2 regions of the Salinactinospora qingdaonensis genome follow, and region 2 is predicted to be linked to the other one. Evidence: riboswitches for the same ligand, from Rfam matches in the RefSeq annotation. Region 2 holds a riboswitch; the other holds the start of a gene.
The links. A riboswitch is a leader RNA that binds a small molecule or an ion and turns the genes downstream of it on or off. The one in region 2 is predicted to bind cobalamin.
Positions count from the first base shown of each region.

Region 1: linked by a shared signal. The riboswitch ahead of ABD848_RS08825 (ribonucleoside-diphosphate reductase subunit alpha) and the one ahead of cobN (cobaltochelatase subunit CobN) in region 2 are both predicted to bind cobalamin.

Region 1 covers NZ_BAABDD010000006.1:191,587-196,857, reverse strand. Annotated here, with positions in the region: gene ABD848_RS08835 (hypothetical protein) at 105-701, shown strand; gene ABD848_RS08830 (phosphotransferase enzyme family protein) at 736-1,611, shown strand; cobalamin riboswitch at 1,910-2,138, shown strand; gene ABD848_RS08825 (ribonucleoside-diphosphate reductase subunit alpha) at 2,289-4,808, shown strand; gene ABD848_RS08820 (ribonucleotide-diphosphate reductase subunit beta) at 4,871-5,271, shown strand, end outside.
Region 2 covers NZ_BAABDD010000001.1:259,326-264,596, reverse strand. Annotated here, with positions in the region: gene ABD848_RS01110 (cobyric acid synthase) at 1-496, shown strand, start outside; gene ABD848_RS01105 (hypothetical protein) at 809-1,309, shown strand; gene ABD848_RS01100 (hypothetical protein) at 1,431-1,976, opposite strand; cobalamin riboswitch at 2,260-2,388, shown strand; gene cobN (cobaltochelatase subunit CobN) at 2,459-5,271, shown strand, end outside.

The DNA.
Region 1 (5,271 bases), on a different contig from region 2:
TCGACATCGCCAACCACACAGCGGCCGACCGCTGCTTCACGTTCGCGCTCTGGTGCGCCGACGAAGCCGGCTCCTGGGAACTGCGGGCGAACACGCTCGCGGAAATGGCGCGCAAGGCCGCCTACCTGGAAAACGTCGATGACGCGCTTTCGCTGATCGAGTTCGCCCACGTGCGCGCCGACCGGCTCACCGCGACCGCGCAGGCGATGCTATGGACCATCCGAGCCCGCCTCCTCGCACTCACCGGAAGGCACACCGAAGCCCGAGCCGATGTCGATCGCGCTGACGCCCACTTCGCCGAGCGGACACCAGAGGCTGACCCGCCTTGGCTGTGCTACTACGACGCCGCAGAACACCAGGGCAGCACCGGAAAGGCGCTGATCCCGATCGCCCACGCCAACAACAAACCGGAATTAGCCAGCGAGCGCCTGGAAGCGGCCATCCGGCTGCAATCGGCGGACTATCCCCGCTCACGCACCTTCTCCCGAATCCGACTCGCCTCACTGAACATGAGTACCGGATATGCGCGGGAAGCGGTGCCCATCGGCCGCCAAGCCACCCGCGACACTGCGGCGCTGCGGTCAAAGCGACTGGTGACCGAACTTCACGGCTTGACGCGGGCCGCTACGGCGCACACCCACATCGGCGACGTCGCCGACCTCTGCCACGAGATCACCAGCCTGCGGCTTCCGAGCAGCTGAGGCCGCCAGTACGGTCGGTACCGTGACGCCCTCTGTGGCGACGACAGACGACATCCTCGCCATCGCGGCGCGCCTGGCCGGTCTCGACGCTGCGGGTGCGGCGGTGATCCGGGACGGCTCCAATGTGATGTATCGGCTGCCTGCCAGTGTCGTCGTCTGGATCGGGCCGGAGGAGACCCAGGCCGGCGCCGTACGCCAGGTCGAGGTTGCCCGTTGGCTGGCGGCCTCGGGGCTGCCTGTGGTGCGTGCACTCGACGGCGTGGCGCAGCCGACCATGGTGGGTTCTCGGCCGGTGACCTGGTGGGAGCTGCTGCCGGAGCACCGGGCGGCAACGACGGGGGAACTCGGGGCCGTCCTTGGGGCGCTGCATGCGCTCGCCCCGCCCGAGTGGCTCGAACTCCCGCGGTTCGACCCTTTGGCCGGTATCGAGGAGCGCATCGTTGCAGCGACTCACCTCGCCGAGGAGGATCGGGCATGGCTGGCCGAGCGCGCCGACCAGTTGCGCGGCCACCTCCGCCGACTTCCCCTCGACGCCGCTGAAGGGGTCATTCACGGTGATGCGTGGCAGGGCAACGTCGCCGTTGCCCAAGGGGCGCCACCGGTGCTGCTCGACTTCGAGCACGTCTGCCGCGGCCCGTGGGAGTGGGATCTGATCCCTGTGGCCGTGGACCGTGTCGACTTCGCCCGGTTGAGCGCCGGTGATTACCGTGACTTCGTCGCCGCCTACGGCGGCTACGACGTGACCGCCAGGCCCGCGTTTCGGGTTCTCGCCGACATCCAGGAACTGCGCTGGGTGTGCTTCGTGCTGGGCAAAGCCGCCGCCAGCGACAGCGCCGCACACGAGACCCGCCACCGGATCGCCTGCCTGCGCGGCGACATCGCCCGCCCCTGGACATGGAACGCCTTCTAAACCAACCGGTGCTGGCCCTGACGGTGTGGCATGGGGGCAAACATGCGCCCCAGTTGAGAAACCCCACCCCAGGCCGCGCACAAAGCGCCCCAGGCGCACGGAAGCGGCGAAGGGGGCCGTGATGAACACTGGAAACGGGCACGCGCGTCGCCACGGGGCACCGGCTACGGCAGTGTGGCGGATCGCCGGTGTGTCAGCGAGGTGAAATGTCGGGCTTGTCGTTCTTTGGGGGTCGTGTTTCGGGTGAGAGTGACATACCCCTATCTTGGGTCGTTCTGTATTGGGCAGCACAACATGTAGTATCGCTGCTGCTGGTGGTTCACCTGAGCGAGATCCCAGGTGAGGCAAGAGGGAATCCGGTGCGAATCCGGAGCTGACCCGCAGCGGTGAGTGGGAACGACCGCCGTCATCACGCACTGGCGCCACGGCGTCCGGGAAGCGACGGCCAGTAGGCGAGCACGCGGGGTGTCCACGCGCACCCGAGCCGGCCCACGAGTCCGAAGACCTGCCGCCAGTGTGCGCGCCTGGACGCGCACGGAACGGGGCTTCGAGGTTTGGGCCGCCGCAACCGTCGGGAAGACCACCATGCCGGCGCGCAGCGCGCCGCGTCCCGCCGTATCCGTGTGTGCTCCAGCCGCGCAACCCAACGGTTGTCGTCACTTTTGGTTGGAGCCACCTTGACCCTCGATACCGAGATCGCCCCGACACCGCGACCGGCCACACCGTCCGCCTCGCCCGCCGACCTTATGGAGCGGGCCCGCTGGGTGATCGAGGAGTCCTGCGCCGGCGTCGCGGGCGTGTCCGCCGAGACCGTCATCGCCGAGGCCCACCGCACCCTCTACCCCGGTATCAGCCCCGACGAACTGGAACTGGCCCTGATCATGGCGGCGCGCACCTTCGTGGAGGCCGAGCCCGGCTACTCCTACGTCAGCGCCCGGCTACTGCTAGACCGGCTACGCCGCGAAGCCCTCACCTTCCTCGCCGGCGGCTTCGACGAGGCCGGGCACGCCGAGATGGCCCGCCGCTACCCCGCCTACTTCGCCGACTACGTCGCCCGCGGCATCGAGCTGGAACAGCTCTCCCCAGAGCTGGCCACCTTCGACCTCGACCGCATCGGCGCGGCGCTGCGCCCCGAGCGTGACCGCAACTTCACCCTCCTGGGCATGCAGACCCTCTACGACCGCTACTTCCTGCACAGCGACGGAACCCGCTACGAGCTGCCGCAGGCGTTCTTCATGCGGGTGGCTATGGGGCTGGCGCTGCGCGAAGACGACCGTGAGGCCCGCGCCATCGAGTTCTACGAGCTGTTGTCGTCGTTCGACTTCATGTGCTCCACGCCCACCCTGTTCAACGCCGGCACCCCGCGCCCACAGCTCTCCTCGTGTTTCCTCACCACCGTCAGCGACGACCTGCACGGCATCTTCCACAGCGTCTCCAACAACGCGCTGCTGTCGAAGTACTCCGGTGGCCTGGGCAACGACTGGACACCGGTACGCGGCATGGGCGCCCACATCAAAGGCACCAACGGCAAGAGTCAAGGCGTCGTGCCATTTCTTAAGATCGCCAACGACACCGCCGTGGCCGTCAACCAGGGCGGGCGCCGCAAGGGCGCGGTCTGCGCCTACCTGGAAACCTGGCACATCGACGTCGAGGAATTCCTCGACCTGCGCAAAAACACCGGCGACGACCGGCGCCGCACCCACGACATGAACACCGCCAACTGGGTGCCCGACCTGTTCCTCCAGCGCGTCGAGGCCGACGCCGAGTGGACACTGTTCTCCCCCGACGAGGTCCCCGACCTGCACGACTGCTACGGCGCCGAGTTCGCTGCGCGCTACATGGCCTACGAGCGCGCCGCCGACGAAGGCCGTATCAAAGTCTGGCGGCGGGTGCGCGCCGTAGAGCTGTGGCGGCGCATGCTCACCCTGCTGTTCGAGACCGGCCACCCCTGGATCACGTTCAAAGACCCCTGCAACCTGCGCTCGCCGCAGCGCCACACCGGCGTGGTCCACTCCTCCAACCTGTGTACCGAGATCACGCTCAACACCAGCGCCGACGAGGTCGCCGTGTGCAACCTGGGCTCGGTCAACCTGGCCGCCCACATCGACGCCGACGGGCTGGACACCGCCAAGCTGCGCCGCACAGTGCGCACCGCCGTGCGCATGCTCGACAACGTGATCGACGTGAACTTCTACACCATCCCCGAGGCCGAGCGCGCCAACCTGCGCCACCGCCCCGTGGGGTTGGGCCTCATGGGCTACCAGGACGCGCTGTTCACGCTGCGCCGCCCCGTGACCTCGCCGGAGGCCGTGGCCTTCGCTGATGAGAGCACAGAGCTGCTCTCCTACCACGCCATCGAAGCCTCGGCCGACCTCGCCGCCGAGCGGGGCCGCTACGCGACGTTCGAGGGTTCGCTGTGGAGCCGCGGCGTGTTGCCCATCGACTCCCTGGGGCTGCTTGCCGACGCGCGCGGCAGCGGCGACGTCGACATCGACACCAGCGCCCGCCTCGACTGGGAGGGGCTACGCCAGAAGGTGCGCACCACCGGCATGCGCAACTCCAACGTCATGGCGATCGCGCCCACCGCCACCATCGCCAACATCACCGGCGTGAGCCAGTCGATCGAACCGATCTACCGCAACCTCTACGTCAAGTCGAACATGTCCGGCGACTTCACGGTGATCAACCCCTACCTCGCCCACGACCTCAAAGAACGCGGGCTGTGGGACGCCGACATGGTCGAACAGCTCAAGCGCCACGACGGCAGCCTCGGCGCGATCGAGCGGGTCCCCGCCGATGTGCGCGAGCTCTACGCCACCGCCTTCGAGATCGACCCCGCCTGGCTCGTCGACGCCGCCGCGCGGCGCCAGAAATGGCTCGACCAGGCCCAATCGCTGAACCTGTACATGGCCGCGCCCAGTGGCCGCAAGCTCGACGCGCTGTACCGCCGTGCCTGGCGTGCCGGCCTGAAAACCACCTACTACCTGCGTTCACAAAGCGCCACGCACGTAGAGAAGAGCACGCTCCGCGGCACCGACGGCCGGCTCAACGCCGTCTCGGCCACCCCGCCGGCCGTGCCCGCCGACCGTCCCGGCGCGCCCCCCGAGACCGGTCACGCGGCGACCGCCACCACTACCCCGGTCGAGGACGGGGCCAGGTGCGCCATCGACGACCCCGACTGTGAAGCCTGCCAGTAGGCCCCGCCCGGCCCGCGCACCTTCGTAACCGCCCACTCGACGAGACAAGGACCCGAGCCAGCGTGACCGAGACCGCCCGCCAGCACCCCGCCGCCAGTCCCGACACCACCGGACTGGGCGCGATCCAGCGCGACGCCGCCCGCGTCGACGTCGGCGACAAGGCCATGATCAACGCCCGCGCCGACGTGAATCAGCTCTTGCCGTTGAAGTACCGCTGGGCTTGGGAGAAGTACCTTGCCGGCTGTAACAACCACTGGATGCCCACCGAAGTCGCCATGCAGGCCGACATCGCGCTGTGGAAGTCTCCCGACGGCCTCACCGACGATGAGCGGCTCATGCTCAAACGCAACCTGGGGTTCTTCGCCACGGCCGAGTCGCTGGTGGCCAACAACATCGTGCTGGCCGTCTACCGCCACCTCACCAACCCCGAGTGCCGCCAGTACCTGCTGCGCCAAGCCTTCGA
Region 2 (5,271 bases):
GATGCTGGCCCACACGATCAGCGACGACGTGGAGTCCGCCGCAGGTGACGTGGACGGCCTCGGGCTGCTCCCCACCCGCGTGGCGTTCATGCCAGACAAGACTTTGGGACGCCCCACCGGTAGCGGCTACGGCCACCCGGTCGACGCCTACGAGATCCACCACGGCCGCGTGGAGATCGACTGGGAGGACGCCGCGGCCCCCGAGCCGTTCCTCGACGGGTGCCGTCGAGAGGCGGTCTGGGGCACCACCTGGCACGGGGTGCTGGAGAACAACCAGTTCCGGCGCGCTTTCCTGGCCGACATCGCCCACTGGGCCGGACGACGCTTCGTGCCCGCGCCTGACACCGACTTCGCCGCCGAACGCATGGCCCGGTTGGATGCGCTGGGCGACCTCGTCGAAACCTACATGGACACCGACGCCCTGTGGCGACTCATCGAGCACGGCGCCACTTCCGGGCTTCCAGTGGTTCCCCCTGCCGGGGTCCCGAGCCCCTGACGGCGGCACACGAAACCGGCCCCCGCCCGGCGCCCTCATCTGGCGACCGCAGCGCCCCGACGGAGAACTTTTCCACAGGTTCGCGCAGCGCTCTCCTCGCCACCGAAAGCGGTACCTAACGTGGAGGGAGCAATCGCGGTCACGGTGAGAATCACGTGGGGCCGCACCGGTGCAGCGTGAGCGGTGCGGGTGGAGTGTTGTCGATGGAAGTTCCCACGCAATGACGGCGCCGCGTGCGTTGCCTCAGCCCGCCAGGCTGCCGGCGGGCGGGGCGTGCCCTGCTTTGCCACCTTCCGAGAGGGAAGAGATCCGATGGACGCCGTCACCGTACACAGCACCGATTCCGCTGCCAACGAAACCGACCCACAACACCACATCACCCTGGCTCTCGATCCCGCCATCCACGCCGATCTGCGGCAGGCGGCCGGCGCGCAGGGGATCGAGGCCTATCTGCGTATGTTGCTCCTACGGCACAGCCGGTGGAGCGACACCCGCACCTGGCTGGCCGAACTGGAGGCCACCTACGGTCGGTTGCCCGCTGAGGCGCTGGAGGGCATCTACCGCAAGGCGTTGGGGATGCCGCGTCGACCCGCCGATGGGAAGCGCTCGGTCACCCTTGTGTTCGACGCCGCGGAGTTCGCCGCCCTGTCCACTTTGGCGGGGGAGCGGCCAGTGGCGCCGTACGCCCACGAAGTGCTCAGGAGCTATCTGGACGCTCACGCTGCCGACGGTGCCGGCGCGGCCAGCGGTGAGGACCTCACGAGCACACCCACCCCCAGGGTGACCCGATCCGCTGTATCGCATACCGACTAAGAGCCACCGCCCTCGGTCAGCGCGGTGGGCACGCTGTGGTGAGCCGATTCTCACCGTTTGCGGTCAGCGCGGACCCAACCTGCTGGATTGGTTGTCCCGCCGCGCTGACCGGGGCTTCCTCTCACGCCATGCTCGCCAGCGAGCGCACGTGGTTGAACTGTTGGTGGACTTGGTGGATCGTCCCTTGACTGCGAACCGGGATATGGGTGGTGTGAAAACGTTCACCGCTGCGCACCGAGACCTGGATGCTTCCACTGACGGTCGTCTCCTTGGCCAGCAGGAATAGCAGGCTCAGCGCACAGGTCATAGGCATGAGGATCAGGCCCAGCACCAGGCCCCACGTGGCCATCCGCTGCTCGATATAACTCATGTCGTTGATACTCCACACGCTGCCCCGCAGCGGGAACCTCCCCGAAGGGGTGTTGATCTCGTGCTCGGTCACGGTGATGTCGCCGAGCACGGCCAGCGTCTGACCTCCGCTGGGCGGCGGGGTCTGATACCCGGGCGGCGCCTGCCAGCCACCGGTTTGAGCCGTGGGGTTGTATGGCACCATCCCCCCAGCCGGATGCCCGCCTGAGGGGTAGCCCGGATGGGAGAACGGGTCAGGGGTGGGGGGCTGCTGCGGATACTCAGGCTCTGGCTCGGAGGGTTGGGGGTAGTGCGTCATAATTCGATTCTCCCCCATCCCCCCGAACGTTGACGGAGATTGACACCGCCGCGGCGCCACCGGGCCGGTACCGGCCACGCTCGGACCGTCCGTGCCGGCAAGACCGATCCGGCGAGGGGCATTCCATCAAATCCTCCTGAGGGGACCACGGCGCTGCCCACCTCGGTAGCCCCGGTGTCGGAGCGCTGTGGTACGAGGGGCCCGCTCGGTGTGGATGTGGCCGAAGTTAACACGGCTGTTCTGCCCCACAGCGGCCTCTGCGAAGATAGGAGGCGACGACGCGAAGGAACACGGTGTGAATCCGTGGCTGTCCCGCAACTGTCATGGGGGAGTCCGTTCCACATAGGGCCACGCCCGGGCCTGTCCCCGGGGGGAAGGCGGGGGCGGACGGCGATCCCGAGCCAGGAGACTTCGCGGCGTCGCGTACGAGTTTTCCGAAGTCACGGGGCGCGGACCCCGACACGGGAGTTTAAGGACCACGTGTGGCTACGATCCTGCTGTTGTCCACTGCCGACACCGAACTGCTCGCCGCCCGGGCCGCCGATGCCGGCTATCGAACCGCCAACCCCGCCCGCACCGACCCCGACGCGCTGACCGAACTGCTCTCGGGAGCCGATATCGCCGTGGTGCGGCTGCTGGGCGGGCGCGAGGCGTGGCCGGAGGGCCTGGCGCGGCTGCGGAGCTCCGGCGTCCCGCTCGTGGCCCTGGGGGGCGAGTCCGCTCCCGATCCGGAGATGATCGCGATGTCGACGGTGCCCGCCGGCACCGCCACCGACGCCCATGCCTACCTGCGTGAGGGCGGTGTGGGCAATCTGCGCGAGCTGGCCCGGTTCCTCTCCGACACGGTGCTGCTCACCGGCGAGGGCTTCGAGCCGCCCGAGCACATGCCCGAGTACGGTGTCCACGGTGAGCGCGCCCGCGCCGATGACCGCCCCACGGTGGCCGTCATCTTCTACCGCGCCCACGAACTCTCCGGCAACACCGCCTTCGTCGACACCCTGTGCGACCGCATCGAAGCCGCTGGCGCCAACGCGCTTGCGGTGTTCTCCGGCTCGCTCCGGGGCCTGACCCGCCAGAGCCACCCAGGCCTGTTCGAGCTGCTGGGCCAAGCCGACGCGATCGTCACCACCGTCCTCGCGGCGGGGGGCTCCGTGGCTGCCGACGCCTCGGCCGGCGGCGATGAGGACGCTTGGGACGCCGGCGCGCTCGCCGAGCTCGACCGCCCCATCCTGCAAGGGATGGTGCTTACCTCCACACGTGAAGCGTGGCAGGCCTCCGACGCGGCGCTCACCCCGATGGACGCCGGCATGCAGGTCGCCATCCCCGAGTTCGACGGCCGGCTGATCACCGTGCCGTTCTCGTTCAAAGAGACCGACCCCCACAGCGGGATCGCCACCTACGCCCCCGACGAGGAGCGCGCTGCGCGCGTCGCCGCCATCGCCGTATCCCACGCGCGGCTGCGCTGGGTGCCTCCGGCGCAGCGCCGTCTCGGACTCGTCCTCTCCTCCTACCCCACCAAGCACGCTCGCGTGGGCAACGCCGTGGGCCTCGACACCCCCGCCTCCGCCGTGCGGATGCTGCGCGAACTCACCGCCCGCGGTTATGACCTGGGCGACGACGACACTCTCTGGCGTCGTCCCGCCCCAGATGAGGACCGTCGTGACGACGATGGCGACCCCCTCATCCACGCGCTCATCAACGCCGGTGGTCACGACGTGGAGTGGCTCACCGAGGAGCAGCTCGCCGCCGCCACCTGCCGCGTGCCCCTAGCCGACTATCAGCGCTGGTTCGACGCGCTGCCGGCCGAGCTGCGCGAGTCCGTCCGCGGCCACTGGGGCGAGCCGCCGGGGGAGCTCTACGTCGACGACAGCTCCGGCGAACCCGAGATCGTGATCGCCACCCTGCGCTTCGGCAATATCGTGCTGTTGATCCAACCCCCGCGGGGTTTCGGCGAAAACCCCATCGCCATCTACCACGACCCCGACCTGCCGCCCTCCCACCACTACCTCGCCGCCTACCGCTGGCTGGAGACCCCACCCGAGCAGGGTGGGTTCGGCGCGCACGCGGTCGTCCACCTCGGCAAACACGGCACCTTGGAATGGTTGCCCGGCAAGGGACTGGGATTGGCGGCCGAGGACGCTCCCGACGCCGTACTCGGCGGGCTGCCCATGATCTACCCGTTCATCGTCAACGATCCCGGTGAGGGCACCCAGGCCAAGCGTCGCGCCCACGCCACCGTCGTCGACCACCTCGTCCCCCCCATGGCACGGGCCGACACCTACGGCGACATCGCCAAGCTCGAACAGCTACTCGACGAGTACGCGCTGGTCAACGACCTCGACCCCGACAAAGCGCCCACGCTGCGCGCCCAGATCTGGACCCTGATCAAGGCGGCCGAACTCCACCACGACCTGCACACCGACGAGATGCCGGGCGAGGACGAGTTCGACGACTTCGTCATGCACGTCGACGGCTACCTGTGTGAGATCAAGGACGTGCAGATCCGCGACGGCCTGCACGTGCTGGGGGCCGCGCCGGTGGGGGAGGCGCGCGTCAACCTGGTTATGGCGGTGCTGCGCGCCTCGCAGGTCTGGGGCAACCGCACCGGTGCTCTGCCCGGCCTGCGCGCCGTACTGGCCGGGCACTTCTCGCTGGATGAACAGGCTCTGCTGGCCGATCCCGGCGCTCGCGTCGATGTTGCCAAGGGGCTCACCGCGCTCGCCGAGGGGCCGGCGCGCACCGCCTCCGACGCCGTCGATCTCATCGACACGCTCGCCCGCCGACTCGTCGAGGGTATGGAGGAGACCGGCTGGGTCACCGACAAGGCTGGCACTGTGGTCACCGAGGTGTTGGGCGAGAGCAGCGGCCTCGGTGACGCCGTGCGCGTCCTGGAGTTCGCCGCCGAGGAGGTGGTGCCGCGTCTGGCGGCTACCGGCGGCGAGATCGACGCCGTGTTGCACGCCCTCGATGGCGGTCACGTACCGGCCGGCCCGTCGGGCTCGCCCACCCGTGGCCTGGTCAACGTGTTGCCCACGGGCCGCAACTTCTATTCGGTCGACCCCAAGGCCATCCCGGGGCGCAATTCCTTCGAGGTGGGCCAGGCCCTCGCCGACTCGCTGATCCGGCGCCACCTCGACGACACCGGCGACTACCCGCGCTCGGTGGGGTTGACCGTGTGGGGTACCGCCGCCATGCGCACCCAAGGCGACGACATCGCCGAGGTGTTCGCGCTGCTGGGCGTGCGTCCCACGTGGGACGACGCTTCGCGGCGGGTCACCGGCTTCGAGATCGTGGA